Regions from separate parts of the Mesorhizobium sp. BR1-1-13 genome, predicted to be linked through region 2. Evidence: riboswitches for the same ligand, from Rfam matches in the RefSeq annotation. Region 2 holds a riboswitch; each other region holds the start of a gene.
What was found. A riboswitch is a leader RNA that binds a small molecule or an ion and turns the genes downstream of it on or off. The one in region 2 is predicted to bind cobalamin.

Region 1: another riboswitch for cobalamin. It lies ahead of bluB (5,6-dimethylbenzimidazole synthase); the one in region 2 lies ahead of LB533_RS29690 (aromatic ring-hydroxylating oxygenase subunit alpha).
Region 3: another riboswitch for cobalamin. It lies ahead of LB533_RS12360 (CbtB domain-containing protein); the one in region 2 lies ahead of LB533_RS29690 (aromatic ring-hydroxylating oxygenase subunit alpha).

The regions. Positions count from the first base shown of each region.
Region 1 covers NZ_JAIUIH010000002.1:214,547-224,835, reverse strand. Annotated here, with positions in the region: gene LB533_RS05500 (DnaJ C-terminal domain-containing protein) at 1-894, shown strand, start outside; gene fabI (enoyl-ACP reductase FabI) at 1,001-1,819, shown strand; gene LB533_RS05490 (histidine phosphatase family protein) at 1,872-2,459, shown strand; gene LB533_RS05485 (DUF1344 domain-containing protein) at 2,565-2,825, opposite strand; gene aroC (chorismate synthase) at 3,008-4,129, shown strand; gene ribB (3,4-dihydroxy-2-butanone-4-phosphate synthase) at 4,238-5,338, shown strand; gene LB533_RS05470 (MFS transporter) at 5,390-6,613, opposite strand; gene LB533_RS05465 (TetR/AcrR family transcriptional regulator) at 6,734-7,339, shown strand; partial or broken gene bluB (5,6-dimethylbenzimidazole synthase) at 7,425-8,176, opposite strand; cobalamin riboswitch at 8,225-8,405, opposite strand; gene LB533_RS05455 (histone deacetylase family protein) at 8,528-9,454, shown strand; gene LB533_RS05450 (exodeoxyribonuclease VII small subunit) at 9,458-9,709, shown strand; gene LB533_RS05445 (DUF2277 domain-containing protein) at 9,808-10,074, shown strand; gene LB533_RS05440 (pirin family protein) at 10,115-10,289, shown strand, end outside.
Region 2 covers NZ_JAIUIH010000025.1:1,894-12,182, reverse strand. Annotated here, with positions in the region: gene LB533_RS29705 (DUF680 domain-containing protein) at 1-60, opposite strand, end outside; gene LB533_RS29700 (DUF680 domain-containing protein) at 129-335, opposite strand; gene LB533_RS29695 (DUF680 domain-containing protein) at 406-603, opposite strand; cobalamin riboswitch at 1,083-1,285, shown strand; gene LB533_RS29690 (aromatic ring-hydroxylating oxygenase subunit alpha) at 1,416-2,663, shown strand; gene LB533_RS29685 (hybrid-cluster NAD(P)-dependent oxidoreductase) at 2,683-3,783, shown strand; gene LB533_RS29680 (ferredoxin reductase) at 3,918-4,682, opposite strand; gene LB533_RS29675 (molybdopterin-dependent oxidoreductase) at 4,679-5,290, opposite strand; gene LB533_RS29670 (hypothetical protein) at 5,283-5,453, shown strand; partial or broken gene LB533_RS29665 (DegQ family serine endoprotease) at 5,388-6,917, opposite strand; gene LB533_RS29660 (MBL fold metallo-hydrolase) at 7,115-7,834, opposite strand; gene LB533_RS29655 (diphosphate--fructose-6-phosphate 1-phosphotransferase) at 7,923-9,089, opposite strand; gene LB533_RS29650 (L,D-transpeptidase) at 9,200-9,967, opposite strand; gene LB533_RS29645 (hypothetical protein) at 10,207-10,289, shown strand, end outside.
Region 3 covers NZ_JAIUIH010000004.1:340,534-350,822, reverse strand. Annotated here, with positions in the region: gene mgtE (magnesium transporter) at 1-1,274, shown strand, start outside; gene LB533_RS12385 (MerR family transcriptional regulator) at 1,399-1,785, shown strand; gene LB533_RS12380 (methyltransferase family protein) at 1,933-2,409, opposite strand; gene LB533_RS12375 (DUF1624 domain-containing protein) at 2,406-3,407, opposite strand; gene LB533_RS12370 (MFS transporter) at 3,639-4,838, shown strand; gene LB533_RS12365 (aromatic ring-hydroxylating oxygenase subunit alpha) at 4,842-6,011, opposite strand; cobalamin riboswitch at 6,146-6,342, shown strand; gene LB533_RS12360 (CbtB domain-containing protein) at 6,378-6,557, shown strand; gene LB533_RS12355 (CbtA family protein) at 6,573-7,370, shown strand; gene cobU (bifunctional adenosylcobinamide kinase/adenosylcobinamide-phosphate guanylyltransferase) at 7,363-7,878, shown strand; gene cobO (cob(I)yrinic acid a,c-diamide adenosyltransferase) at 7,880-8,494, shown strand; gene cbiB (adenosylcobinamide-phosphate synthase CbiB) at 8,531-9,502, opposite strand; gene cobD (threonine-phosphate decarboxylase CobD) at 9,501-10,289, shown strand, end outside.

The DNA of each region.
Region 1 (10,289 bases), on a different contig from region 2:
ATAAAATCGGCGTACCGCAAACTCGCCAAGAAGCATCATCCGGACCAGAATCCGAATGATCCCAAGGCGAAGGACCGTTTTGCCGCGGCCAATCAGGCCTATGAAATCGTCGGCGACGAGAAGACCCGCGCCGCTTTCGATCGCGGCGAGATCGACGCCGACGGCAAGCCGCGTTTCCAGGGCTTCGAGGGCGCCCCCGGTGGCGGTGACCCCTTCGCCGGTTTTCGCCGCCAGCAGCAGGGGGCCGGCGGTTCGCGATTCGAGTTCCGCTCCGGACGCCCGGGCGGCGATCCGTTCGACGGCAACAGCGATATCTTCAGCCAGATTTTTGGCGACGTCTTCTCCGGCTCGCGCGGCCCCGGCCAAAGCGGGGCAGGAATGGGTGACCGCCGCCAGCCGGCAACCGCCGCCGACATTAATGTCACGCTCGACATCACCATCGAGGAAGCGGCGAACGCTGAAAAGGTCACGGCGATGTTCCCCGACGGCCGCAAGGTGGCGGTCAAGCTGCCGGCCTATGTCGAGGACGGGCAGACCATACGGCTGAAGGGGCAGGGCGAGCAGGGGCCGGGCCAGCCCGGCGATGCCTTGGTCAAGATCCGCTTCCGCCGGCATCCGCGCTACCGCCTAGACGGCCGCGACCTGCATGCCGATTTGCCGGTGGAGCTGGCCGATGCCGTGCTTGGCGCCAAGGTGGCCGTCGAAACGCCGACTGGCAAGCTCGCGGTCAACGTTCCCGCCTGGTCGAGCTCGGACAAGGTCCTGCGCCTGAAGGGCAGGGGCCTTCCGGAAAAGGCCGGCGGCCACGGTGATCTCTACGCCCATGTGCGCATCATGCTGCCGGAAGGCGGCGACAGCGCGCTCGAAGGGCTGTTGCGCAGCCAAAAAGGCTGATTGGCGGCTCTTGTCCCCCGAACTGTCCTGTTTGAGCGCTTGAAGGGGCTCTGTGCCTGTGCGATAGGGCTCTCCACAAATAAGAAATCTTGCGGAGAGCACGCATATGGCGGGTGGACAGGGCCTGATGGCCGGCAAACGCGGCCTGATCCTCGGCGTCGCCAACAACAGGTCGATCGCCTATGGCATCGCTAAGGCGTGTGTCGACCACGGCGCCGAGATCGCGCTGACCTATCAGGGCGAAGCGTTCAAGAAGCGGGTCGAGCCACTGGCTGCGGAACTCGGCGCCTTTGTCGCCGGCCATTGCGATGTGACTGATCCGGCGAGCCTCGACGAGGTTTTCGCCAATGTCGCCAATCACTGGGGCAAGCTCGACTTCCTCGTCCATGCCATCGCTTTTTCCGACAAGGACGAACTGACCGGCCGCTATGTCGAGACGACGCGCGATAATTTCCTGCGCACGATGGACATTTCGGTCTATTCCTTCACCACCATCGCCAAGCGCGCCGAGGCGCTGATGACCGATGGCGGTTCGCTTTTGACGCTGACCTATTACGGCGCCGAAAAGGTGATGCCGCATTACAACGTCATGGGCGTAGCCAAGGCCGCACTCGAGGCCAGCGTGCGTTACCTCGCCGTCGATCTCGGGGCCAAGAAGATCCGCGTCAACGCGATCTCGGCGGGCCCGATCAAGACGCTGGCCGCTTCCGGCATCGGTGACTTCCGCTACATCCTGAAGTGGAACGAATACAATTCGCCGCTGAAGCAGACGGTCACCCAGGAAGAGGTCGGCGATTCCGGCGTCTATTTCCTGTCCGACCTGTCGCGCGGCGTCACCGGCGAAGTGCATCATGTCGATTCCGGCTATCACGTCGTCGGCATGAAGGCGGTTGACGCACCCGATATTTCGACGGTCAAGGATTAACTCCCTCCGCCTATCCTCCGCCCAGGCCCAGGCCCGACCTCCGGAAGACCTGATGTACCCGCTGGTTTATATCGTGCGCCACGGCCAGACCGCGTGGAATGCCGAATTCCGGCTTCAGGGGCAGGCCGATACCGACATCAACGCGCTCGGCCGCGAGCAGGCGAGCGCAAACGGGCATCGGCTGGCTGACCTGATCTCCAATCCGGCAGAGTTCGATTTCGTCGCCAGCCCGATGCGGCGCACGCGCGAGACCATGGAGCGCATTCGCGCCGCCATGAAGCTCGACCCCGCTGCCTATGGGACCGATCCCCGCCTTGTTGAAGTGAATTTCGGCGACTGGCAGGGTTTCACCTTTGCCGAGTTGGAGACGCAATTTCCGGGTGCGAGCAGGACGCGTGCGCTGGACAAATGGAACTTTCAGCCGCCGGGCAAAGATGCCGAGAGCTACCAGATGCTGCTCGAACGGGTAAAGCCGTGGTTCGACGCGCTCGAGCGCCAGACGGTCTGCGTGACGCATGGCGGCGTCATGCGCACCTTGTTTCGCTTCGTGCTTGACATGGCCGAGGACGATGCGGCGAAGCTGGCGATACCGCAGGACCGCGTGCTCAAGCTGGAAGGCGACCGCCTGGGGTGGCTTTAGGCTCCCGGCACGATCCAGGAAGGCTCATGCAGACTGCCGGTTGCAGGTGCATAAAACGGCTGTAACGGCTCAACAAACGCCGAACAGCCGATTTGCATTGGAAGCCTAGTTGGAGTCGCTGTCCGGCAACTGCATATCGGTCACGACGTTTTCGCCATTGGTCACGTCATACGCGATGACGATATCCATGCCGGGCTTCAGCGCGTCGAGATCGGTTTCCGCGTTCAGCTTGTAGGATTTGCCGTCGTCCAGCGTCAGGGTCAGCGCGTCCTTGTCGATCTTCTTGATCAGGCCTTCGGTCTGCCCGGCGAAAGCGGCGGTGCAAAGCAGGAATGTGGCGGCAACAGCGCCAATCAGGGTACGCATCATCGTCCTCTTTGGTATTGCGCCGGCATGGGTAGCGGCGGATCCTCAACGGCGAATGGAACAGAGCAGAAACCAATCGAATGTGTCAAAACTAAATCCGAAGATCACGGTTTGACCCCTGTGGAAAACGCCAATAGAAGGCAGGCTTCAGTCGGCTCCGATGCCGGGCAAGGCACTTTGCGATGTCTCACAACACGTTCGGCCATCTTTTCCGCGTCACCACTTGGGGCGAAAGCCATGGAGCCGCATTGGGCTGCGTGGTCGACGGCTGCCCACCCGGCATCCGCTTCACGCGTGACGAAATCCAGGCTGAACTCGACAAGCGCCGGCCCGGCCAGTCGCGCTTCGTCACGCAGCGCCGTGAACCTGACGAAGTGAAGGTGCTGTCGGGCTTTATCCTTGACGATGACGGCGAGACGATGATCTCGACAGGTACGCCGATCTCCATGCTGATCGAAAATGTCGACCAGCGCTCGAAGGACTATGGCGAGATCGCCCGCCAGTACCGGCCGGGCCATGCGGACTACACCTATGACGTCAAATACGGTGTGCGCGACTATCGCGGCGGCGGCCGATCCTCGGCGCGCGAGACAGCGGCTCGGGTCGCGGCCGGAGCCCTTGCCCGCAAGGTCGTGCCGGGCATGGTCGTGCGCGGGGCGCTGGTATCGATGGGCGAGAAGTCGATCGACCGCGCCAACTGGAACTGGAATTTCATCGGCGACGCGGATAATCCGTTCTTCACGCCTGATCCGGCGTCCGTTCCGGTCTTTACCCGATATCTCGACGGCATCCGCAAGGCGGGTTCCTCCGTCGGCGCCGTGATCGAGATCGTCGCCGACGGCGTTCCGGCCGGCCTCGGCGCGCCGATCTACGCAAAGCTCGACCAGGATATCGCGTCAGGCCTGATGTCGATCAACGCCGTCAAGGGCGTCGAGATCGGCAACGGCTTCGAGGCCGCCCGTATCACCGGCGAACAGAATGCCGACGAGATGCGCATCGGCAATGACGGCCAGCCGGTGTTCCTGTCCAACAATGCCGGCGGCATCCTTGGCGGCATCTCGACCGGCCAGGCGATCATCGCCCGCTTCGCCGTCAAGCCGACTTCCTCCATCCTGACGCCACGGAAGTCGATCGACAAGGACGGCAACGACGTCGAAGTGATGACCAAGGGCCGTCATGACCCCTGTGTGGGCATTCGCGCCGTACCGATCGGCGAGGCGATGGTTGCCTGCGCCATCGCCGACCATTATCTGCGGCACCGAGGACAGACAGGTAAGGAAGGCAGTAGGGCAGTAGGGCAGTAGGGCAGTATGGCAGTATGTTAAGCTGCCCGCGAGACGAGCAATTTTTCCTTTCCCCTACTGCCTTACTGCCCTATTCCCCTACTCCCTTGCGAGCGAAGCGAGCATTCCATGTCTTACGACCAGAAGAAGATCGTCGAAGCAATCCGGGCCTTCGAGCGTGGCGAGATCGTCGTCGTCATGGATGATGACGGGCGCGAGAACGAGGGCGACCTGATCGTCGCCGCCGTCCATTGCACACCGGAAAAGATGGCCTTCATCGTGCGGAACACTTCGGGCATCGTCTGCACGCCGATGCCGCGCGAGGAGGCCAAGCGCCTCAACCTTGCGCCGATGGTCGCCGACAATGATTCAGCGCACACCACAGCCTTCACCGTCAGCGTCGATTTCAAGCATGGCACCACGACAGGCATTTCCGCCGACGACCGCACGCTGACCGTGCGCAATCTCGCCAATGGCAATGTCGGCGCCTCCGATTTCGTCCGCCCCGGCCACATCTTCCCGCTCATCGCGCGCGAAGGCGGCGTGCTTATGCGTTCGGGCCATACCGAGGCGGCCGTCGATCTGTGCAAGCTCGCCGGCCTGCCGCCGATCGGCGTGATCTCGGAACTGGTCAATGATGACGGCACCGTCAAACGCGGCCCGCAGGTCGCGGCTTTTGCCGAGGAACATGGCCTCAAGCAGGTTTCTGTCGCCGACCTCATTGCTTACCGGCAACGCAAGGAAACGCTGGTCGAACGCGTTGCTTGCTCCGAGATCGACACGCTCGGCGGCAAGGCGCAGGTCTTCACCTACACGCTGCCCTGGGATTCCATGCATCATGTCGCCGTCGTCTTCGGCGACATCCGCGATGGGGAAGAGGTGCCTGTGCGTCTCCACTCCGAGGACGTGGTGACCGACGTCTTCGGCACCAGCCATCGGCTGGACGGCATCATGAAGGCGATGGGCGAGCGCAAGCGCGGCGTCATCGTCTATCTGCGAGAGGGCTCGGTCGGCGTCGCCCACCAGGAACGCAACCGGCCTGCGAGCGGCGACCGCGAGGATCACGAAGAGGCGCGCCGCCGCGAGAATGAATGGCGCGAGATCGGGCTCGGTGCTCAGATCCTGAAGGATCTCGGCATTTCCTCGATCAATTTGATCGCCTCGCGCGAGCGCCACTATGTCGGCCTTGAAGGTTTTGGCATCCATATCGCCAAGACCGAGATTCTCTGAAGTTCGACGGCGGCAGTAGCGTCCGATCCGCTGAACCGGACGCGTCATGGATCATTCCGCGGCAACGACGGCCGCTTCACACCCATCCAGCTCGCATTTGTGAGTGGCAAGGCTGCGTTGGCCGAGCAGCACCGTGACCAGCGCGATGCCGCCCGCGACCACCGAGACCCAGAACCCGTTCTGGGCGCCGAACGCATCCACCACGGCGCCGGCGGCGAAAGAGCCCAGCGCCATGCCGATGCCGATTCCCGTTGTCACCCAGGTGATGCCCTCGGTCAGCATCGCTTCCGGCACATGCCGTTCGATCAGGCCAAATGCTGTGATGAAAGTCGGCGAGATCGCCACGCCGCTGATGAAGACGGTCACCGCCAGCAGCGGCACGCTGTCGGCGGTGAGCGGCAAAAGCGTGCTGACCGCGATGATCGCGACCGCCACGGCCAGCTGGCGCTGTAGCGGCGTCTTGAGGTTGAGTGCGCCGACCACGATGCCCAACACGAACGATCCCAGCGCATAAACGCCGATCACCAGGCTTGCGGCACCGGCTTGGCCGAACTCCTTGGTGATCGCCACGGTGCTCACTTCCGTCGTCGCGAAGGTCGCGCCGATGAAGATCAGGGCGAAGGTGATGATCTGTACCGGCCGCAGGCGGATCGCCGAGCCGGCCGAACCATGGTCCGCCGGCCGCACTCTTGGTTCGGTCGATCGCTGCAGAATGAACGCTATGGAGCCCAAGGCGAGAAACAAAGTGCTCGCCAGCATGCCTGCTTCCGGAAACAGCGCCGCACTGAGGCCCACCGACAGCGACGCACCGGCGATATAGACCAGCTCGTCGGCCGCCGATTCGAAGGCGAAGGCGGTGTTCATCTCCGGCCGGCCGCGAAAAAGCTCGGTCCAGCGCGCGCGCACCATTGCCGGCATGCTGGGCATGGCCGCGGCCAGCAGCGCCGACACGAACAATGTCCATACCGGCCAATCCTGGTTGGCCGACGCAATCAGCAGCAGGAATGCCGCCACGGAGACGATGGTGGTGGGCACGACGATCCGTGTCTGGCCGAGGCGGTCGACCAGCCTGGAGATCTGCGGCGCCAGGAAAGCGTTGGCCAGCGCGAATGTCGCCGAGACGGCACCCGCCAGCCAGTATTCGCCACGCGTCTGCGACAGCATCGCCACGATGCCGATCGGCGCCATGGCGATCGGCAGGCGCGCCATGAAGCCGGCAGCGGCAAAGCCCTTGGCGCCAGGGGATCGAAAGATCTCGGAGTAGGGATTTTGCATGGTCCGTTCCTCGACAAAAGGCGATTCGGAAATTACATACGATGCGTATGAACACTAGATAGATCATACGCTGCGTATGTCAATTGGCATACGGAACGTATGTGCATAAGGCCAGAAGAAATGCACAAGCCTCGCAAGGAAATGATCGCCGAAACCCGCGCCAAATTGATTGCCGCGGCCCGGCATGCCTTCGGAACGATCGGCTATGCCGAAGCGTCGATGGACGATTTCACCGCATCGGCAGGACTGACGCGCGGTGCGCTCTATCATCATTTCGGCCACAAGAAGGGGCTCTTGCAGGCGGTCATCGCCGAGATCGACGCCGAGATGGCGGCACGGGTGAATGAGGTTGCAGCGAAAGCACCGACCCGCTGGCAAAGCTTCGTCGACGAATGCACGAGCTACATCGAAATGGCGCTGGAGCCGGAAATCCAGCGCATCATGTTCCGGGACGGTCCGGCCGTGCTGGGGGACCCCGCGCAATGGCCGAACGCCAATGCCTGCGTCGCTTCCATGACCGATCATCTGACGATGCTGCAAGGGGACGGGGTGGTGGTCCCAAGCGTCGACCCTGAGACCGCGGCGCGGCTAATCAACGGGGCGAGCAGTCAGGCGGCGCAGCGGATCGCCAATTCGAACGACCCGGAAGCGACATCAAAGACCGTGGTAGCGGCATTCAAGCAACTGCTCGAAGGATTGTTGAGGAAGGATACCGGAGCCGCCTGAAGGCGGATAGCCGAGGTGCTTCCAGGTTCAGATGCTCAGGACAAGGCGCAGGCCGCCGGCAGCGCTGCGCATGCCGTGTCGGCAATCAAATCAAGGGTTTGCCAGATTTTTCCCGTGTTGCCGCCTTGAGGCGGGCGATCGTTGACTTGAGCGGCACTTCGCCCTGTCCGCAAAACGTCTCGCTCATGATCAGCTCGGGCAGCGGCAGTCGTCGACCCCAGCCATGTGTTTCGAGGTCCGGTTTCGGCGCGAACTCGGAGACGCGGCCGACACAGAGATAGGCCACCGGCGTCACATGCTCGGGAATCGACAGAAGGTCTTTCAACGCCTGCGCCTCGATAATGCTGACCAGCCGACCCCGACCCCTTCGGCGCGTGCCGCCAGCCAGAAATTCTGCACCGCGCAGACCGTGCTGTAGAGATCCATCTCGGGATTGTGCCAGCGTCCCAGCGGTGAACCCTGTGAGCGTCGCCGGTCGCAGGTGATGCAGATATTGAGCGCGCTTTCGCAGATGCCTTCCAGCTTGAGCTTGCGGTAGAGCGCCCGCCGCTCTTCCTCGATAGCGGGCAATTCCTGCTCGCGCGCCGCCAGGAACAGGGCGCGCACCTGTTCCCGTCGTTCGGTGCCACGAATGACGATGAAATTCCATGGCTGCATGAAGCCGACCGATGGCGCGTGATGGGCGGCAAGCAGCAGCCGCGCCAGCACCTCGTCATCGACGGCCTCTGATGTAAAATGGCTGCGGACATCGCGCCGCGTGAACATGGCGCGGTAGACCGCATCGCGCGCCATCTGGTCGAATCCGTCACCCACGGGGATGGTCATCTCGTCCGGCATCGCTTGTCCCCTTGCGATTGCAATCAACTGCCGTCCGCCTGACCATGCGGATGACGATGCCTGCCAGGCCGGTCTTCTGGCTCGGGATCAACCCGCATCCGGCGCCTTCCCGTCATCGACAGTGGCATTTACCGGCGCGGTCCCCCTTACAGCGTTGGGCACGCCACGGTATCAAACCGTGTTCCCGATTCTCCCGCTCGCGGCGGGCACCAGGCAGTGGCCGGGACTTTACGACGAAGCCTCCGCGCCGCCAATCGCCCGCGGCGACGCGAATGGACGCAGGCGCGATTTTCCCCAGCCATCAGGCCGCAACGCATGGCCATCGCCGCGCCGGGGCACTAGATAGGGAGCATGGCCACTCGTCTCTACACCCATCCGATCTTCCTCGAGCACATCACGCCACCCGGCCATCCGGAGCGGCCGGACCGCTTGCGCGCCATCGAGCGCGTGCTCGACGAGGAGGCTTTTGCCGCGCTCGACCGCCTCGAGGCGCCACAAGGCGACGAGGCCACCATTCTCTATGCGCATCCCGGGGATTTCGTCGAGCGGGTACGCGCCGCCATTCCCGAGACGGGCATCGCCCGCATCGATGCCGACACAACGGCCAGCCCGAAGAGCTGGCAAGCGGCGATCACCGCGATCGGCGCCGCCAATGCCGCCGTCGACGACGTCTTTGCCGGCAGGGCAGACAACGTTTTCGTCGCCGCCCGGCCGCCCGGCCATCATGCGGAGAAAGCGACGGCAATGGGCTTCTGCCTGTTCAACACGGCGGCCATCGCCGCACGTTATGCACAGCGCAAACACGATATCGAACGTGTCGCCATCGTCGACTGGGACGTGCATCACGGCAACGGCACGCAGGATATTTTCTGGGACGATCCGTCCGTGCTTTATTGTTCGACCCACCAGATGCCGCTCTACCCGGGCACCGGAGCAAAGAACGAAACCGGCGCCGGCAACATCATCAACGCGCCGCTTGCGCCGCAGACCGGCAGCGAGGCGTTCCGCGACGCCTTCCTGTCGCGCGTGCTGCCCTCGCTCGACAATTTTGCACCCGACCTGATCATTATTTCGGCCGGCTTCGACGCGCATCATCGCGACCCACTGGCCGAGATCAACCTGACCGAGGATGATTTCGACTGGGCCACCGGCCAACTCATGCAGCGCGCGGCGCGCCACAGCGGCAACCGGCTCGTCAGCCTGCTCGAGGGCGGCTACGATCTGCAAGGATTGGCATTTTCGGTCGCCGCCCATGTCGGGCGACTGATGAAAGGATGAATGATGGCTGGTGAAACCAACGAAGACGTCAAGGCGATGAGCTTCGAACAGGCTCTCGACGCGCTGGAGAAGATCGTCGATGATCTGGAGCGTGGCGATGTGCCGCTCGACCAGTCGATCAGGATCTACGAGCGCGGCGAGGCGCTGAAGGTGCATTGCGACCGGCTGCTCAAGGCGGCCGAGGACAAGGTGGAGAAGATCAGGCTGTCCCGCGACGGCAAGCCGATCGGGACGGAGCCGCTGGACGCGGATTGAGGCATGCAGCCGTCTCTCTGGTTTTTGACACGATCATGATTGAGGATAGAACGCGTCCCGATTGAAACGGCTCCAGGACAAGAGGAGATACGGAAGCGATGTGCAGAAACATCAAGACCCTGTTCAATTTTGATCCGCCGGCAACCGATGACGAGGTGCGCGATGCAGCCCTTCAGTTCGTCCGCAAGCTGAGCGGAACGACGCGGCCCTCGAAGCAGAACCAGCATGCCTTCGACCATGCCGTCGAGGCTATCGCGGCGTCGGCGCGCGAGCTTCTCGATTCGCTTGAAACCAACCAGCATCCGCGCAATCGCGAGGAGGTTGCGGCCAAGCTGCGGGCGAAGGCGGCGATCCGCTTTGCCTGATCTGCCCAAAGCAGCCATCGACCGCTGACAAGGAGAGTTCATGAGCTTCTTCCCCGGGAAGGACCCCGAAATAGGCGACGCCTTTGCCAGCGACCAGATCGAATTGATGGTCATTCCGAACGCCAAGGACATTGGCGGTTTTCAGGTTCGCCGTGCCTTGCCGACCGCCAGAAGGCGGCTGGTCGGTCCCTTCATCTTCTTCGACCGCATGGGGC
Region 2 (10,289 bases):
GGCGAAAGCGCTGCCCGAAACGGCCAGAACGGCGGCGGCAGCAAGGATGATCTTCTTCATTTCAAGTCTCCTGAATTCTCAAATTTCGCCAGGACGGCGGAAGGCCGCCGTCAACTGGAGATCGGCTGTTAGTTGTTGCCGAAGAGGTTACGGTCGGCACCCTGAACAGGGGCCTGGGCAGCCGGTTCCGACTTCCTGGTCGAAGCGGTGTACGAGCTGTCGGTCGAGGTGACGGTAGGCTGGTTGGCGCCATTGGAGCCATAGTTGTCGCTGCTGGCGAAAGCACTGCCCGAAACGGCCAGAACGGCGGCGGCAGCAAGGATGATCTTCTTCATTTCAAGTCTCCTGAATTCTCAAATTCCGCCAGGACGGCGGAAGGCCCGCCGTCAACTGGAGATCGGCTATTTAGTTGTTGCCGAAGAGGTTGCGATCGGCGCCCTGGACAGGCGTCTGGGCAGCCGGTTCCGACTTCTTGGTCGAAGCGGTGTACGAGCTGTCGACGGCGGTGGCCGCAGGGGCATTCGAACCATAGTGGTCGCTACCAGCGAAGGCGCTGCCGGAAACAGCCAGAAGGGCGGCGGCAGTGAGAATGATCTTTTTCATTTTTTGATACTCCAGTATTTTTCCGTCCGTCTAGCGGCGTGTCTTGGGAGGAAATCGCGTCGTTCGGACAGCCCCGATGTGGGAAAGCCATGGCGCCATTTCCAATCACGAAGTTTTTCCGTGTGGACCAAGTTTCCACTACTTGAAATTGTGCCAAGGCCTTCTACATTCGTTTTTTTCCCTTTATTATCAAGTACTTATTTTAACAGACCGTGCGATCACCAACTGTGTCGAAGGCCCAGTGTTCACACCGTCCTGCACGCATCGTCAACAGAAACGAACCGTTCGGTTCGATTTTAGTGGACGCTAATAGTCACTTTTCGAAACTGTTAACCTTTTTTGGTCCGCCACGAGTTGAATTCCGAGGCGGCGAGCCGAGCCTTTCTGCCCCTTCAACGACGGCCGCACCGTTTCCCATGCGTGTCGCGCGGCATGGATGCGATGTCGTTTTCATGCCGACGACAAGTCGGCGATCATGGTTAGATCCTGCCATCTCAGGTGCCGCCGCGTGACGACGAGGCGGAGAATTGGGAAGCCGGTCAGAATCCGGCGCTGCCCCCGCAACGGTGGTGGAGTTCAGGTCGCAACGGGAGACCACTGGGCAAAGGCCTGGGAAGGTGTCGCGACAGTCCGCAAGGACAGCTCCAGAGCCCGGAAACCAGCCTGAGATGTTGGACTCGACTGATCGCGGCGGGCGGTCAAGAGGCGGATGGTGCATGTCCGGCGCAAGCCGGCGCGCGGCTTGATCCTTCCTCTCTCCCCTCCGTTCAGTCCTTCAATGTGAGGACAGGACTTCAATGCGAGGACAGGACATGGATGCGCGCAACGACATGCTGAAACGGCTGCAAGGCCGCAGGGACGGCTTCTCACTCGAGCAGCCCTTCTATACCGACGCCGATTACTTCAAGCTCGACATGGAGCTGATCTGGTACCGCGACTGGCTGTTCATCGGCCATGATTGCGAACTGCCCAGGCCCGGCAGCTTCATCACCGTGCAGATCGGCGACTATCCTGTCGTGCTGGTGCGCGACCAGAAGGGCAACATCAACGCCTTCCACAATTCTTGCCGCCATCGCGGCAGCCGCGTCTGCAACACCGACAAGGGCACGGCGGCGAAGCTCGTCTGCCCCTACCATCAGTGGACCTATGAACTGGACGGCAGGCTGCTGTTCGCCAGGCAGATGGCCGAGGGCTTCGACAAGAGCCAGTTCGGCCTGAAGCCGGTCGCCTGCGAAAGCGTCGGCGGCTACATCTTCATTTGCCTCGCCGACGAGCCGGCGGATTTCGCGCCGATGCGGACGATGATCGAACCCTATTTGGCGCCGCACCGGCTGCGCGAAGCAAAGGTCGCCTTCGAGAGCACCATCGTCGAGAAGGGCAATTGGAAGCTGGTCTGGGAAAACAACCGCGAATGCTATCATTGCGCCGGCAACCATCCGGAGCTCTGCAAGACCTTTCCTGAGGCGCCGACCGTGACCGGCGTGCAAGGCGCCGACAGCGACCCGGAGATGCTGGCGCACTGGGCCAAATGCGAGGCCGCCGGCCTGCCGAGCGAGTTCCGCATCGACCCGGCCGGACAATACCGTGCCACCCGCGCGCCGCTGCTGCGCGATGCCGTCAGTTACACGATGACGGGAAAACGCGCGGTCAAGAAGAACCTGTCCGACAGCGTTGCCACCGACCGCATCGGCTCGTTGCTGCTCTATCACTATCCGACGACCTGGAACCACATCCTCGGCGACCACGCCGTCACCTTCCGCGTGCTGCCGATCAGCGCCACTGAGACCGCGGTGACGACCAAATGGCTGGTTCACAAGGACGCGGTCGAGGGCGTCGACTATGACCTCGCCGAACTCACCCATGTCTGGACCGAGACCAACGACCAGGACCGCCGCATCGTCGAGGAAAACGCCTTCGGCATCCTGTCGCCGGCCTATGAACCCGGTCCCTATTCCGAACTGCACGAAGGCGGCGTCCTCCAGTTCGTCGACTGGTACGCGCGTTTCATCGGTCCGCGGCTCGCCGAAGACGGCCGGCCGGCCCTGCGCAGCGTTGCTTGAGAGGTGAGGGATGAATGCGATGACGGATCTCGGCCTCTATCGCCATCTCGATCAGATGGCGCCCTGGAACGACAGGCTCCAGGTGCTGGAAGTGATCGGCGTGAGCGACGAGGCGCCTGATGTAAAGACCTTCACCTTCCGCTCCGACAACCAGACCTGGTTCCGCTACAAGCCGGGCCAGTTCGTGACGCTGGAACTGCCGACAGCGGATGGGTTGCTGATGCGCACCTACACGCTGTCGTCTTCGCCTTCGCGGCCGTTCTCGATCGCGGTGACGGTGAAGGCGCAGGCCGGCAGCACTGGCACGCGCTGGATGTTCGACCATTTGAGGCCTGGTTCGCACGTCAAGGCGTATGGGCCGGCCGGAGACTTTTCGCTGCACAGCCACCCGGCGGCCAAATATCTGTTCATTTCGGCCGGCTCCGGCGTGACGCCGATGATGTCGATGCTGCGCTGGCTGAATGACTGCGCGCCATGGACCGATGTCGGCTTCGTCAACTGCGCCCGCCGCCCCGAAGAGATCATCTTCCGCAGGGAGCTGGAATTGCTCGGCAGCCACATGCCCGGCCTGTCGCTCGGTTTCATGATCGAGGAGCGGTCGAGCCGGGAGGGCTGGTTCGGCCATATGGGCCGCATCGATGCCATCCGGCTGCCGATTTTGGCGCCCGATTTCCGAGAGCGCGAAATCTTCTGCTGCGGCCCCGACCCCTTCATGCGTGCCGTGCGCGGCATGCTCGAAGCCGCCGGCTTCGACATGGCGAGATACCATCAGGAGAGCTTTGCAGCGCCGCTGGTGGAGGAAATCCCGGCGCCGTTCGCCTCGCCGACTGGAGACGGCGCAGCCATTCCTGTCGAAGCCGCGACGCCGATCCGGTTCTCGATTTCGGATGTCGATGCCGCATGCGTCGCCGGCCAGACGGTGCTGCAGACGGCGCGCGCCTCGGGAGTCAGAATCCCCGCCGCATGCGAATTCGGCCTGTGCGGAACCTGCAAAGTCAAGAAGCTCTCAGGCGAGGTCGAGATGAGCCACAATGGCGGCATCCTCGATCATGAGATCGAGGACGGCTTCATTCTCGCCTGCTGCTCCAAGCCGCTCTCGGCGCTTGACATCGAGGCCTGAGAGCCGCTGGCCTGGCCGCTCTTTCTTGCAAGGAGGGGTCAAGTGTTTGATCCTTTCCTGCTGCAAGGCTGTGGGACGGCCGACAACCCCATCTGCGCGCCGCTGCACCCAAGGAGCGGCGGCAGCCGGAGATCTCAGACGCCGTAGCGCTCCGTCCGGATGATAGCCGCTGGAATGCCGGCATCGATCAGCGCCTGGGCGGCGGCGGACACGAACGCGTTGGAGCCGCAGACAAAGGCGAGGCCGGGCGGGCGGCGCAGCCGCGCCATGGATTGTATCATCATGGCGACGTCGATCCGCCGCGAATAATCCGTCGGCCGGCGCGCGGCTTCACGCGTCAGGGTCAGCACAAGGCCGAAGCCGTCGTCGCGATCGTCGAGGCCGATCAGCTCGTCGCGAAAGATGACTTCGTCCCACAGCCGCGCCGAAAAGACGAGGATGACCGGCATCGTCGACTTCTGCGCGGCACGATGGCGGACCATCGACATCAAGGGCACGACGCCGGAACCGCCGCCGACCAGCAGAAGCGGTCGCTCATCACCATCGGGCCAGATGAAATGTCCGCCGAGCGGGCCGCGCAATTCGATCTCGTCGCCGACCGCGGCGACCTCGTGGAAGAAGGGCGAGACCTCGCCGTCTTCGAGCCTTTCGATCGCCAGTTCGATCACCGGACCGACCTCCGGCGCGGAGGCGATGGAATAGGCGCGGCGCGCCTGATAGCCGTCAGGCGCGGTCAACCTGACATCGACATGCTGTCCGGCCCGGTAGGCAAACGGCCGCGACGGCTGGAAAAAGAAGCTGGTGACACGCGGCGTGCGCTTTTCCATGCGGACGATCCTGGCTGTCTGCCAGGGCGACAGTGTTTGCCCGGGTGATTGTGCCGACGGCACCTCGCTCATGGATCGTCCGTGTAGCGCTGTTCGCGCCAGGGGTCGCCATAGATGTGATAGCCGCGCAGCTCCCAGAAGCCGGGCTCGTCGCGTTCTGTGAACTGCAGGCCGTTCAGCCATTTGGCCGATTTCCAGAAATAGAGATGCGGGACGAGCAGCCGCGCCGGGCCGCCATGGTCGGGCGTGATCGGCTTGCCTTCGTAGAGCAGCGCCACCATCGCCTTGCCGGTTGTGAGATCCTTTGTCGGCACGTTGGTGGTGTAACCGTCGAAGGATAGCGCCAGCGTGAAGGCGGTCGGCGGCTCGATGCCGGCATCCGCAAGGATATCGTCGACCAGCACGCCCTGCCAGAGCGTGTCGAACTTGGTCCAGGCGGTCACGCAATGGATGTCGCGCGTCATCTTGGTCAGCGGCAACGCATTGAACTCGGCCCAATTCCATTTCTTGATCGGGCGCGGCCCGTGCTTCAGCGTGAACGACCAATCCTCGGTGCGCAGGCGCGGCGTCGGCCCCGCCGACAGCACCGGAAATCCTTGCTCGAGATATTGGCCGGGCGGGATGCGCGCGTCGCCATCCGTCGGTGGACGCCGACCTGAAAAGAAACCTCGCGTGACCATTGCGGCAATTCCCCTGCATCGGGCCCAGATGTCGGGCCATGTGTCGGCCTTGCGCAGTGTTCTCGAAGACGCGGTGGCGGGCAACCTGAATCTTGATGGGCGCGGCGACATAGATCTGGGCATCGCCTCGTTCCACCAGCAGCAGCACCGATTTGCGGCCTGACTTGCCGGCCTGCGCGATCGCCTGCGTGGCCTGCCTGGCGCTCTTCACCGGCATCTGGTTGACGGCGATAATGATGTCGCCGGGCTGGACGCCGGAAGCCGCCGCGGCCTTGTCGGGATTGACGGCGGCGACCACCGCGCCACGCTGGTTGTCGGGGAGGTTCATCTGCTGGCGAATATCGGGCGTGATGTCCATCAGGCCGAGCCCGATCGCCGGCAAGCGGGCCCCCTGCCCGTTTCCCGGCGCGCCGGAATCACCAGATACCGACGCGGTCTGCGCATCGTCGCCATTGCGGCCGACGTCGACGGAAAGCTGCATGGCTTTGCCATTACGCCAGACGTCGAGCGTTTCCTTCTTGCCGGGCGAGACATCGGCGACGGCACGCGACAGGTCCTTGGGGTCTTTTATCTCCTGGCCGGCGAAGCCGGTGATGAGGTCGCCGGTCTGGATGCCGGCCGCGGCCGCCGGCGAGCCCTCGGTGACCGAGGAGACCAATGCGCCGCCGGGGTGATCGAGACCTATGGCGCTGGCAACGTCCTGGGTCACCGGCTGGATCTGGACGCCAAGATAGCCGTATTCGATTTCGCCGCCCTTCATCAGCTTGGCGACCACCTTTTGCGCCTGGTCGGACGGAATGGCGAAGCCAACGCCGACGCTGCCGCCATTGGGCGAATAGATCGCGGTGTTGATGCCCACGACGTTGCCGCTCACATCGACCAGCGGACCGCCAGAGTTGCCGTGGTTGATCGGCGCATCGATCTGGATGAAATCGTCGAACGGCCCGCTGTGGAGATCGCGGCCGCGCGCCGAGACAATACCTGAGGTGACCGTGGTGCCGATGCCGAACGGATTGCCGAAGGCCAGCACTTGATCGCCCGGCATCAACTTATCGGAATCTCCCCATTTCACCGTCGGCAGGGGCTTGTCGGCCTTGATCTTGATCACCGCAAGGTCGTTCTTGGCGTCGCGGCCGACCAGCTTGGCGGGAAGCTCTGTACCGTCGTCAAGCGTCACCTTGATCGAGCTCGCACCGTCGATGACATGGTTGTTGGTGACGATGGTGCCGTCGGCGCCGACGATAAAGCCGGATCCGAGCGCTTCGGCGCGCTGCGACTGCTGCGGTGGCGCTTTCGGTCCGGGCATGCCCTGGTCGCCGAAGAACTGGCGGAAATAGTCGTCGAAAGGCGAGCCGCCGCCGTCCAGGGGCGAGGCATCGCTCATGACATCCGGTTGCCCCTTCATGACGGTCGTAACCGTCACCACGGCCGGCTTGTCGGCTGCCACGATAGGGGCAAAGGAGCCGTTCGGGGCCGTTACGCCGGCTACGGGAGTCTGTGTCGTACCGACGGCGTTGCGGACGTCGTTCGGGCTTTCGGCGAAGGAGGCTACGATGGGAGAAATGATCAGCGCAGCGCCCAGCAGGGCCGCGACGCGATGTCTATGAAGAATGCTTATGGGTGACATGGTCGTTCTGTCCGGGCGAGAGTTGAACTTGGGCCGCGGATGGTTCGGGGAAAAACACCCGTCGGCTGTCGACAGCCGGATTGCCTGTCTCGCCGCGCATGGCAGCCGGCCGGATCGACAAACCAGCATCTAGGGCGCGGATTGGCCCGATTTAGGGTTTTCGGGCGACCTTACGAAGATTTAATTTTAGAGCTGGCTTATGGACTAGCCGCTCGGCTGAGATAGGCCGAGGCGATCTCGCGCATGCGCTCGCCGTCGAAACTCGGGCCGTGACCGCCATGGCCGATGCGGATCGGCAGGTCGAGCAGGCGCCGCATGGTGAGGCAATAGGCCGACTTGTCCGAGTCTGGCAGGTCGTCGATCAGCCGGTCGTCATAGATGGCGTCGCCGCTGAAGAACAGGCCGTCTGCTTCGTCGAACAGCGCGATCGAATCCGGCGAATGCCCGGGTAGATGCAGCACGCGGAAGCGGCGGTCGCCGAGATCGACGACGTCGCCCTCGTCGAGGGTGCGCGTCAGCGGCGCTGGCGGAATCTTGTAATCCGCAGCCTTCCAGCCCGGCACCGGCAGTCGCGAGACGGCGCCGTCGAGGTCATGGAACATGTAGGCGTAAGTCGCCGCCTCATCCATGTTCTCGAACTGCGCGGCGCTCATCCTCGGTCCCGCCCGCAGCGCGAATTCATGCAGCGAGCCGACATGGTCGAGATGGATGTGGGTGGCGACGACGATGAGCGGTTTGCCGGCCCGGGTTTCGATCTCCGGCGCCAGCGGGCAGATGCCCATGCCGGTATCGACCAAAAGGTCGGCGTCCCGGCCGGTGAGATGCCAGATGTTGGCGCGCACATAGTCATGCACGAACGGCTCGGTCAGCATGGTCGTCTTGTCGTCGACGATGCTCCTGCTGAACCAGTTCTCCATCAGAAGCGGCCCGGCATCAAACGTGAGCCTGGCATCAAGTGTGAGCCTGGGATCAGGTGTGAGCCTGGGATCAAGTATGGTCCCGACATCAGACGAAGGGCTTTCCGACCTTGTATTTTTCCGGCACCAGCCGCTTCAGGTAAGCCATGCCGGCGTCGGACAAATGGTTGGCGTCCGGCTTCATGAAGTTCTCGGGCATGTGGCGGGTCTTGCCGGCGACGTTCTTCAGCCGCACCTTCTTCAGCACGGTTTTGGCGCCGTCATATTGCAGCGCCACGGAGCCGCCGCCCTGTTCGGCCACGGTGACCGCGAAAGCTCCCGCGTCGAACGCCTCCTGCGCGTCGACGGCGCTGATAGCGCCGACATAGCCGCGCGGCATGTAGCCCAGCGCATCGACGCGGGCGCGCTTGCCAGGCAGCCCTTCGGCGAGCGCCCGCTCGAGTGCCGCCGGCAGGTCGCTGCCCGATAGCTTGACGTTGCCATGCTGGTCGCGCTCCAGCTTCTCCGGCGGCACCAGGCTTTCAACCAGCGCTTTGCCGTCGGCGGTGCTGACCCCTTCCGAGACGGCGACGATGCAGCGCTTGTGGCGGTCGAGCGTGGCGCGCACGTCCTCGATGAAGGCTGTGGCCGAGAACGGCCGCTCCGGCACGTAGACGAGATGCGGACCACTGTCGGGATCGAGCTGCCAGGCCGCGGCCGCGGCCGTGAGGAAGCCGGCGTGCCGGCCCATGACGATGCCGACATAGATGCCGGGCAGAGCGCGAAAATCGAGATCGACGGACAGGAAAGCGCCGGCGACGAACTCGGCCGCCGAGATGAAACCCGGCGTGTGGTCGTTCTCCTCGAGATCATTGTCGATGGTCTTGGGCGCATGCACGAACGCGATCTTGCCGCCGGCGGCATCGGTCAGGATCTGCTGCGTGCCCGACGTGTCATTGCCGCCGATATAGATGAAGGCATCCGCGCCGGCCTTCCTCAGGCCGTCGAGGACGACCTCGCAATAGGCTGCATCCGGTTTGTCGCGCGTCGAGCCAAGGGCCGCGCTCGGCGTTCCGGCGATCAGCCGCAGGCGGTCTTCCGGGACGGCGGAGAGGTCGACATAATTGCCGTCGCGGATACCGCGCACGCCGTGGATGGAACCCAGGACCTTGGCGCCGGGATGCCGCTTGCGGATCTCCAGCGTCGCCCCGACCACGGTCTGGTTGATGACGGCCGTCGGGCCGCCGCCCTGCGCGATGACGAAAGTACCGGCCATTGGTGAAATTCTCCAGGGCGATTGAATTTCAGGTACCTTCGCCTGTCTTTGGCCATCGCGCAACGGCAGAAACGACCGGCCGCGCCAGCGGCCGCGAGGTGAGGCTTGAGCTAGACGACGACGACCGGGTTCTTCTTGGAAACGCGGCTGTAGAGGTCGATGATGTCCTGGTTGATCAGGCGCACACAGCCCGATGACATGGCCTGGCCGATGCTCCACCATTCGGGCGAGCCATGGATGCGATAGCCGGTGTCCTTGCCGTCCTGATAGATGTAGAGAGCGCGCGCGCCGAGCGGGTTGGTGAGGCCGCCGGGCTGGCCGCCCTGCCATTTTACCAATTCCGGCTTGCGGGCGATCATTTCCGGCGGCGGGGTCCAGGTGGGCCATTCCCTTCCGTACTGAATGTTGGCGCGGCCGGACCAGCGGAAGCCGTCCTTGCCGATGCCGACCCCGCAGCGGATGGCGTCGCCCCCCGGCTGAACGAGATAGAGCATGCGCTCATTGAGATGAACGACGATGGTGCCGGGCGCTTCGCCCGTCTGGTCGACGACGATCTGGCGACGGAATTCCGGCTTGATCTTGAGGTAGGGCACCTCGGGCACGTTGAAGCCGCCGTCGCTCAGGGACGCGTACATGAGGTCGGGACTGGTGATGTTCTTGTCGACGCTGATGCTCGGCCGGATCGGCCGCAGCGAACCGGTGACCGTGTCGTCAAGCTCGAGCGCCGGCAGGCCGCCGCCCGAAGTCGAGCAGCCGGCGGCGCCAAGCAAGGCCAACGCCCCTGCCCCGGATAAAACGGCGCGGCGGGAGAGAAGACTGTCGGTTTCGATTGCGTCGCCGTTTCGCGGCGGCGTCAGACCTTGCGGCAACTCACGCATGTACCCAAACCCTACGCTGTCGGCGGGAAGCACGGTCCGGCCGGATGACGGGCATTTTCATCATTCATGGTTGATAAAGCGTGAAGGCCTTGCGCTGTCTGTATTTGCGGGCTGACTGGGCGCCGTTGCGCCCTCTCTGTCGACTGCGAACCAGCGTCGCCTGCGCAAAATCACTTCGGTCGGATCATAATCCCGGCGCCAGTGCTTCCTACCTCTCCTGGTGACCGGCGAGGGGCTCCATGTGCAAGACCTTGAAAACCGACATCAAGCTTTTTGCCGCGGCCATTGTCGCCCCCGCGACAGTTCTCGGGGCCAATGTCAG
Region 3 (10,289 bases), on a different contig from region 2:
AGCGTGAGGTCGACGACCTGCACCAGTCGGAAATGGGCGACCTGATCGAGGCGCTGCATCCCGACCAGCGGCGCGCCCTTGTCGAGCTTTTGGGGGCCGACTTCGATTTTTCCGCGCTGACCGAGGTCGACGAGGCGATCCGCATGGACATCGTCGACAATCTGCCCAACGCGCAGATTGCCCAGGCGGTGCAGGAACTCGATTCCGACGACGCGGTCTACATCCTCGAGGACCTCGAACCGGAGGACCAGGACGAGATCCTGTCGCAACTGCCGTTTACCGAGCGCATCAGGCTACGCCGCTCGCTCGACTATCCCGAGGAGACCGCCGGGCGGCGCATGCAGACGGAGTTCGTCGCAGTGCCGCCGTTCTGGACGGTCGGCCAGACCATCGACTACATGCGCGAGGACAAGAACCTTCCCGACCGCTTCAGCCAGATCTTCGTCATCGACCCGAGCTTCAAGCTGCTTGGCGCCATAGACCTCGACCAGATCCTGCGCACCAAGCGCTCGGTCAAGGTCGAGGAGGTCATGCATGAGACGCGGCACGCCATTCCGGCCACAATGGACCAGGAAGAGGCCGCGCGGGAGTTCGAGCAATATGACCTTCTGTCGGCCGCCGTCGTCGACGAGAACGAGCGGCTGGTCGGCGTGCTGACCATCGACGACGTCGTCGACGTCATTCAGCAGGAAGCCGAGGAAGATCTCCTGCGCATGGGCGGCGTCGGCGACGAAGAGCTTTCCGACAGCATCTTTTCGACCTCGCGTTCGCGTGTTCCATGGCTGCTTGTCAATCTCCTGACCGCCTTCCTGGCGGCATCGGTGATCGGCCTGTTCGACCACACGATCGAGCGCATCGTGGCGCTCGCCGTGCTGATGCCGATCGTGGCCGGGATGGGCGGCAATGCCGGTTCGCAGACCATGACCGTCACCGTGCGCGCGCTGGCGACAAGGGATCTCGACATCTACAATGCCGGCCGCATCATTCGCCGCGAGATGGGCGTGGGCTTCATCAACGGCATCGTTTTCGCCATATTGATCGGCATCGTCGCCGCCGTCTGGTTCCGCGATGCCAATCTGGGCGGCATCATCGCCGCGGCCATGATCATCAACATGTTCGTTGCGGCCCTTGCCGGCATCCTGATCCCGCTGCTGCTCGACCGCTTCAAGGTCGATCCCGCGGTCGCTTCGGCGGTTTTCGTCACCACGGTCACCGACGTCGTTGGCTTCTTCGCCTTTCTCGGCCTTGCCACGTGGTGGTTCGGCGTCCATTGATCCGGCTCAATTGACTTTTACGTAAATGCCGTGCGAGGCTCGGCGACAGGCAGACTGCGGCCGATCCGGCAGGTCTGCGGCGGACGGAGAGCAGCAATCGCCAGTCTCCGGCTATGGGGTGAGAATGCGGGAATATTATTCGATCACCGAGCTGACGCGCGAATTCGACGTGTCGACGCGGACGTTGCGCTTCTACGAGGACGAGGGGCTGGTGCAGCCGGTGCGGCGCGGCCGCACGCGGCTGTTTCGTCCATCCGACCGACACCTGATCCGGCAGATCATGCGCGGAAAACGACTCGGCTTCTCGATCAACGAGATCCGCGAAATCATCCAGATGTACAAGGAACCGCCCGGCGAGGTCGGCCAACTCAAGCTGATGATCAAGCGCATCGAGGAAAAGCGCGAGGATCTGAGGCAAAAGCGCCGCGACCTCGAGGAGACATTGGCAGAGCTGGACCAGGCAGAGGAATCCTGCGTCGAGCGGCTGGTCGAGCTGGGGGTTAATACGTAGGCGGCTTGTGTGAGTGGCCACAGGAAACGTTCGGGATTGGCCGAAGCTTCCAAACATCGTCATCCTCGGGTCTCCGCGACGGAGCTCCGCTCCTGCTTCGCCCGTGGATGACGAAGAAGGGGCGGTTTCGGCCAAGCCAGCCTCCAATCAAATCCAGCGCCGCACCCGCTTGGCATAGTCGCGGTATTTCTTGCCGAACTTTGCCGCCAGCATCTTTTCTTCCTTTTCCACCGCGACCTTCTGCGTGACGTAGGCGGCGACGAAGGCGAGCGGCAGGAACCAGACGATCCCGGAGATGAAGGCGACGCCGATCAACAGCAGCGTGTTGGCGAGGTACATCGGATTGCGGCTGACGGCGAATGGGCCCGAGGTGACAAGATGGTCCGGCACGGCGTTGGGGTTGAGCGTGGTCCTGGCTCGCATCATGGTGCGGATGGCGGCGAACCAGAGTGCGGCGACGCCGAACAGCGCCACCCAGCCGGCCGCGTAGAGGAGGTCGCCCAGGAGGTCGCCGATCCAGGGCAGGGGAAAGAGCAGGCCAAGCGCGATGCTGATGGCGATGGCGGCGATGTAGATCAGCGGCGGCCACGGTATCAGCCCAGGTTTGGGCGGGGTCTCGGTCATTCGACACCTTCCTCCGTCTTGCTGTCGGTCTGGGCCGTGCAGGTGCCGGCGAGGTCCGCCAGATGCGCTCTCCATTCGGCGGTCTGGTCGTTCTTGTAGAGCCGATCAAGCGTTGCCTCGCCCTCCAGCGTGTCCAGCATGCACCCACAATAGCTCGAACAGAACTTGCTGTCGCGCTGCTGCTCGCACGAGATCTGGCAGGTCTTGAGAAAGTTCACCTGCGGGGGTTCGACCTTCGCGGGCATTACTTGCGAGAACAACCAGACACTGCCGATCAGCAGCGGCTGGTGAATCACGTAGAAGGCCAGGCTGTGCCGGCCGATGAAGACCAGCGGGTTGGACCAGCGCCCGGGTGCCACATCCGCCAGGCGCGCCAAGGCGCCGAAGCCGGAGGCAAGCTTGGTCGCTCCGAGGCCCACAAGCACCGCCCCGAACCACGGGAACAACGGGACATAGTCGTTGGAGTGTGGGTTGACCGCGGAAAGGCCGACCCACCACAGCCAGGGGTGATCGAACGATTCCAGCCGAAAATAGAAGGGAATGGCGATGACGGCCGCGGCGATCAGCAGTGTGAGCAGCGCCGGCAGGCGCAGGAATGCCAGCCCGAGCAGGCTCGCCAGCGCGATCTGGTGCAGGATGCCGAAGAAGATCCAACCATCCGGTGTGGCGATACGGGTGGCGACCGAAATGGCGATCGCGGCCCCGGCGACCATGGCGAAGCGTCTCCAGAAGCCGTTCCAGCGGATCTCTTTGCCATGGGCGAGATACAGGCTGACGCCGACCAGGAACAGGAAGGTTGAGGCAATGCAGCGAGCATAGAACTTCCACCAGCCGAAGGCGGTCAGGCCGGGATCGGTGTAGCCGAAGAATTCCAGGTCCCAGGTGAAATGGTAGCTCGCCATGGCGATCAGCGCGATGCCGCGCAGCATGTCGATGGCGACGATGCGCTTGGTCTTCGGCAACTCCGCGGCGGGCATGGTCGGCGTCTGGATGCTCATGGTCTCGCGATCTGATTCAGCCCCGCACGAGGACTATCACGGTTACGCCGGACAAAAGAAGGCCGTGAGCTTCGATACGGACGGTCAGCCGGCGCTGCATCAGGCACCCCTTTAGGCCAGCACGGGAAAGCCTTTGACCGGCTTCGTTTTAACCGGGGCACGTCGGTTTCCTGTTACCGGTCGCGAAATGATGGCCGCAGATTTGGCTGGTGATTCTGCTTTGGGGAAGCAATGTCCACGCATGTGCGCCATCCGATCTGGCTACCGGCCCTCAAGGCCGCGGATGCCCGCACCTTCGCCTCGCTCTACGCGGTCGAATCCTTCGCTCGCGCCACGGTGTCGAGCGTCATCCCGATCCAGGCCTACGAGATCCTCCACAATGAGCAGATCGTCTCGATCCTCTACACCATCGTGGCGATGCTCGGCCTGTCGGTGACCTTGTTCATGCCGATGCTGATCCAGCGCTTCGCCCGGCGTTGGGTCTACACGGCGGGCGCCTGCCTGCTGGCGATCGGCTCGTTGTTCTTCGTCACGCATACGCTCGCCGGGCAATTGGCCGGCATGCTATGCCGTGTCATGGGCGCCAGCGCGCTGTCGATCACGCTCAACCTTTACATCATGGACCACATCCGCAAGACCGATTTCATGCAGGCCGAATCGCTGCGCATGGCGTGGTCGATGTTTGCCTGGACGGGTGGGCCGACGCTCGGCATCTTTCTCTACACGCGCTTCGGCATCTATGCCGCGCATGGCGCGGTCGCCGTATTCGCCTTGGCCCTGCTGGCGTTGTTCTGGACCTACCGGCTCGGCGACAATCCCTCGATCCGGCCGGGCAAGACGCGCCCGGTCAATCCGCTGGCCAATATCGGCCGCTTCGTCGCGCAGCCGAGGCTGAGGCTGGCCTGGCTGATCGCCTTCGGCCGCTCCTGCTTCTGGACGACCTTCTTCGTCTACGGACCGCTGTTCATGGTCATCACCGGCGAGGGCGAACTGGCCGGCGGCATTCTGGTTTCGGCGGGCAACGCGCTTTTGTTCATGGCGATTTTCTGGGGCAAGGCGGGCAAGCGCTTCGGCGGCCGCAGGACCATGACATTTGCCTATTTCGCCATGTCGGCGATGCTGCTGGCGGCGGGTGCCGTCGGCGAAAGCGCGCCGCTCATCACCGGCGCCTTCCTGCTATGCGGCGCCTTCTTCACCATCGCGCTCGACGCGCTGGGCTCGACCGCCTTCATGCGCTCCGTGCGTTCTTACGAGCGCGCGCAGATGGCTGCGGTCTACCGCACCTATCTCGATTTTTCCGAACTGACGCCGCCGCTGGTCTATTCAGTGGTGCTGGCCTTTTTTGGCCTCGGCTCGGTTTTCGTCACGCTCGGCCTGCTTGCGGCGGTCTGCGGCTATGTCACCTGGCGGTATCTGCCGAAGTCGCTGTGAAGCTTACGGCACAAGCGCAGCGTGCCGTTCGCGCACCCAGTCGTGGAAGCGGTGAAGGTCGTACTCCTCCGGCATCAGCACGCCGGCCTTGTGGCGCATGGAGCGCAGCCCTTTCTGGTTGACCTCGCAGATCGCGGCATCCTCCTCCAGCACCTGGGTGCCGAAGCCGACGATATTGTCGATGTCGGTGGCGGCCAACGCCTCGGGCGCGAACAGCCATTCGGCGGTCAACTCGGTCTGCTCGGGGCCAAGCGGCACCAGCCGTACTGACCTGACATAGTCGACGTGGCCGACGATGAACATAGAGGGCAGGCTGGTGGCGTAGGTCTGGCCGGCGGCGCGCTCGGCCGGTGTGAGGCCCGAAAAGACCGGCCCATGCGCCTGGCCGTCGCGCGACCATGTCTCGGCACCCGCCCGCAGCCCGCCGGAAAATTCCGGCGCGTCATTGTCGGCATGGCGGGTCCATTCGGGGTCGTCATGCCGGCCCATCAGGCCGCGGCCATAGATCGGAACCAGCCGCGACAGGTCCTTGTGGACGCCGGGGCAATGCAGGCACTCGTTGAAATTTTCCCAGAAGATCTTCCAATTGCAGTTCATCACCTTGCGCAGCACATGGCCTGATGTCAGCGATTCCAGCGGCCAGTTGCCGAGATCGCCGGAGGCCTGGTCGAAGGATGAGTGCGCCGAGCCGGCGGCATCTTCCGCCAGATTGACGAAGACGAAGCCGCGCCAGACCGACAGCGAGACGCGATAGAGCGGATGGTCCGCCTTGTCGAAGCCTTCGGGCAGCGTTTTCGACGGCACGCGTACGAGATCGCCGCGCAGCGAATAGGACCATGCGTGATAGGGGCAGGTGATCAGCCGCGCCTTCAACCGGCCAGCACTTTCCTGGCAAAGCTGCGAGCCGCGATGCCGGCACGTGTTGTGGAAGGCGCGTAGCTCGCCGGTGTCGTCGCGCAGCACGACGACCTCCTGGGTGCCGACGCGGAAGGTGCGAAAGGCGAGCGGCTGGGCAAGGTCGGCCCCACGGCAGACGAGCAGCCAGTTCCTGTACCAGATGGCGTCGAGGTCGCGCTGGTAGGCCGCCGCATCCCAATAGGCCGAGGACGGCAATGTCGGCTCGGCCCGGGTGAGGCCGTTGTAGGGGGCGTGCTGGCTCTGGACGGGCTGCATGGCTGGCCTCCTGTGAGGATGGCAGCCGACACCCGGCCACGGAAATTGTCAATTGCAGCGGAGCAAGCGGCCGGACGGCGCTAAAGCGCTTGTCGCCGTCGGAATTTGGTTTGCCGGATGCGGCGATTTTCCCTATAGTCACCTTCGTCGTCGGTTCCGATTGGAGCCAAGAGGGAATGCGGTGCGGGCGGATTTGCTGCCCAATGCCGTGGCTGCCCCCGCAACTGTGTGCGGTAGTCCTCTCCATATGCCACTGAAGATTTTCTTCGGGAAGGTGGGGAAGGGCGCTGATCCGCGAGCCAGGAGACCTGCCGGCGACAGGAAACTGACTTCGATGCCCTCGGGTGGAGGGTGAAAGGACAAGACATGAATACCGCTTCCGTCTCCCTCGGCGCCTCCATCTCCTCGCAGTCGCGCCTCTTGCAACTCGCGCTCGCGGCGCTGCTCGGCATTTTCGTCGTCGGCTTTGTCGGTTTCTCGCATATCGACGCGGTCCACAATGCCGCGCACGACTATCGCCACTCGATGGCGTTTCCCTGCCACTGATAGGGATTTGACATCATGAACCTGTTTCGCAACGTCGTGTTCATCGCGGCGATCGCAGGGCTTGTGGCCGGTGTCGTTCTCGCCTGCATGCAGGCCTATGCCACCGTGCCGTTGATCCTGAAGGCGGAAGTCTACGAACAGGCCGGCGGCGGCCATCACCATGACCATACCGCACCGGCCGCGACCGACAACAACGCCATGAGCGCTGCCGCCCCGGCGGGTAACGCCATGAGCTCCGCGGCGCCGGCACCCGCTGAAGCTGCTCCGGCTGAAGAGGAAGGCTGGGCGCCGGCCGACGGCTTCGAGCGTTTCGCCTTCAGCGTGCTTGCCAACATCGTCACCGGCATCGGCTTCGCGCTGGTCCTGGTCGCGGTTTCGGAATTCGCCGGCGGCATCGGCAACTGGCGCCAGGGCGTGTTCTGGGGACTGGCCGGCTTTGCCGTGTTCACGCTGGCGCCGGGCCTCGGCCTGCCGCCGGAACTGCCGGCCATGCCTGCCGCCGAGCTTCTGCCGCGCCAGATCTGGTGGACGGCAACGGTGGCGGCAACGGCGATCGGCCTTGCCCTGATCGCCTTCCGCAAATCGCTGCCGCTGGCGATTCTGGGCGTGGTGTTGATCGTCGCGCCGCATATTGTCGGCGCGCCGCAGCCCGACAGTTTCGAGACGCCGATTCCGGAAGGCCTGCATCATCAGTTCGTGGTGGCGGTAACTGTGACCAACCTAGTCTTCTGGCTCGTGCTCGGCGCTGCCGTCGGCGTGGTGCGTGGACGCTTCACCGGCACCGCGACGAGTCTGCGCGACAGCTTTGCCTGATCGCGGAAGACTGACCTTCATCATCGGTGGTGCGCGCTCCGGCAAGAGCGCGCACGCCGAAACGCTGATGACGGCCTTGCCTTCGCCATGGACCTACATCGCCACGGCGCAAGCCTATGACGACGAGATGCGGCAGCGCATCGCGTTGCACCGGTCGCGGCGCGGCGAGGGCTGGACGACCATTGATGCACCGCTCGACCTTGTCGGTGCATTGGAGATCTTGCCGGAGGACCAGCCGGTGCTTATCGACTGCCTGACGCTCTGGCTGACCAATCACATGCTGGCCGAACATGATGTAGAGGGCGAATGCCGGCGGCTGGCTGACATGCTGTCGCGGCCGCGCGGGCCCTGGTTCGTGGTATCCAATGAGGTCGGACAAGGCATCGTGCCAGACAATGCGCTGGCGCGCCGGTTCCGCGACGCCGCCGGCCGCCTCAACCAGCAGGTCGCCGCGATTGCCGACATAGTGCTGCTGATGGTGGCGGGGCTGCCGCTCAAGGTGAAGTGACATGACCGACATCGACGAAAAGGACGAAGAGCGCCACCGCGCCAAGATGGCCAAGCGCAAGGCGGTGCAGGATGCCGAGGTGGCGAGCAAGACGGTCGAAAAGGGACTGCTGATCGTCAACACCGGCCCGGGTAAGGGCAAGACCACGGCTGCCTTCGGCTTGGCGCTGCGCATGCTCGGCTACGGCAAGCGCGTCGGCGTCGTCCAGTTCATCAAGGGCAAATGGCATACGGGTGAGAAGGAGGCCTTCGCCGCATTCGGCGACCGCGTCGTCTGGCACGCGATGGGCGAGGGGTTCACCTGGGAGACGCAGGATCTGAAGCGCGACATCGCGGCGGCCGAGGCCGCCTGGGCCAAGGCGCTGGAGCTGATGGCCGATCCGTCGATCAGTCTCGTCGTGCTCGACGAACTCAACATCGCGCTGCGCTACGAGTATCTCGATCTGGAGAAGGTGGTTGCCGCGCTGAAGGCGCGCCGCGAGGGCCTGCATGTCGTCGTCACCGGTCGCAACGCCAAGCCGGCGCTGGTCGAGGCGGCCGACCTGGTCACCGAGATGGGGCTGACCAAGCACCATTTCGCGGCGGGCGTGAAGGCGCAGCAGGGGATCGAGTTCTGAGCGTTCCTTACCCTCCCCACAAGGGGGAGGGTAAGGTTAGGTCACAACCATGACAACGACCGAAATCACCCCGCACAGCGCGATCAACAGGCAGTCGGCGACACGATAAAGTTTCAGTGCCCGCCTTATGTCGATGCTGTCGGCTTCGCGCCGGCCGCCTTCGCCCATGAACGCGTCGTCGACCGTTACGCCGCCATAGCTGCGCGGCCCGGCGAGCGCCAGGCCAAGTGCGCCGGCCATCGCCGCCTCCGGCCAGCCGGCATTGGGCGAGCGGTGCTTTTTCGCGTCGCGCCGCACCGCCTGCCATGCGGCTTTCGCGTCGGCGCCTTTCACCAGGAAAGCCGCCGACGTGATGAGCAGCGCCGTCAGCCGCGACGCCGGCAGATTTATCCAATCATCGAAACGTGCCGCTGCCCTGCCGAACGCTTCGTGGCGCGGCGTGCGATGGCCGATCATCGAATCGGCGGTGTTGGCGGCCTTGTAGGCGGCGCCGCCGGCAAGGCCACCGACGCCCGTCCAGAAGGCGGGGGCAACGATCCCGTCGGAGAAATTTTCGGCCAGGCTCTCGATCGCGGCGCGGCAGACACCGGCCCTGTCCAGGATTTCGGGATCGCGGCCTACGATGCGCGAAACGGCGGCGCGGCCCATGTCGAGCCCGCCCGAATCGAGCGCGTCGGCGACGGCCTCGACATGCTCATAAAGGCTCCGCTGTGACAGGAACGATGTCGCCAGAAGGGCGGTGATGAACAGTCCCAAGGGAACGAACCCGAGCAGGGTCTGCACGCACAGGCCAATTAGCGCCGGCACCAGCACGATGACCAGAAGCGCCCGGACACCACGTTGGCGACGCAGCGCGTCGGGATCAGTGGCGCGGTTGAGCCGGCGATCGAGAAAGGATATCAGCCTGCCGAACCATGTCACGGGATGGCCGATGGCGCGAAACAGCCAGTCGGGGTAGCCCAGCGCGGATTCGACGGCCAATGACAGGAAAGCGATCAGGACTGACATGAAGCTTCTTGAAGGAGCGGTGGACCATGGTGGAAGTCTCGGCCGGGCAAGGGCGCTTTTCCCCAACGCCCCTCAGCCTTTCGTCGACCTCTCGACCGGAATCAATCCGCACTCCTACCCGCTTTTCGATTTGCCCGCCACCTCGCTGTCGCGATTGCCGGAAGCGGGGCGGGCGCGTGAGCTGACGGCGATCGCGGCCGGCACCTATGGTGCGCCCTCGCCAGCCAATGTCGTCGCTGCGCCCGGTACGCAGATCCTGCTGCCGCGCGTGGCATCGCTGGTCGCGCCGGGCAAGGCGCTCGTGCTGGGGCCGACTTATGCCGAACATGTCCGCGCGGCGGAAATCGCGGGGCACGAGGTGACCGAAGTCAGCGATTTCGCTGATCTGGCGGACGCCGACCTTGCCGTCGTGGTCAATCCGAACAACCCGGATGGGCGCATCATCGAGCGCGACTGGCTGCTGGCGCTGGCCGCCGGCTTGCACGCCAAGGGCGGGCTGCTGGTCGTCGACGAGGCATTCATGGATGTCGGCCCGCGCCAACACAGTCTCGCCGGCGATGTCGGCCAGGGCGGCATCGTCGTGTTGCGCTCTTTCGGCAAGTTTTTCGGGCTGGCCGGCCTGCGGCTTGGGTTTGCGCTTGCCAATGCGCCGACGGCCCAACGGCTGGAAACGCAATTCGGCCCTTGGGCCGTTGCCGGCTCGGCGCTGGAATATGGCATTCGGGCACTTGCCGATATCGGCTGGCAGGACGACATGCGCGCGTCGCTGGCGGAGGCATCGGCTCGG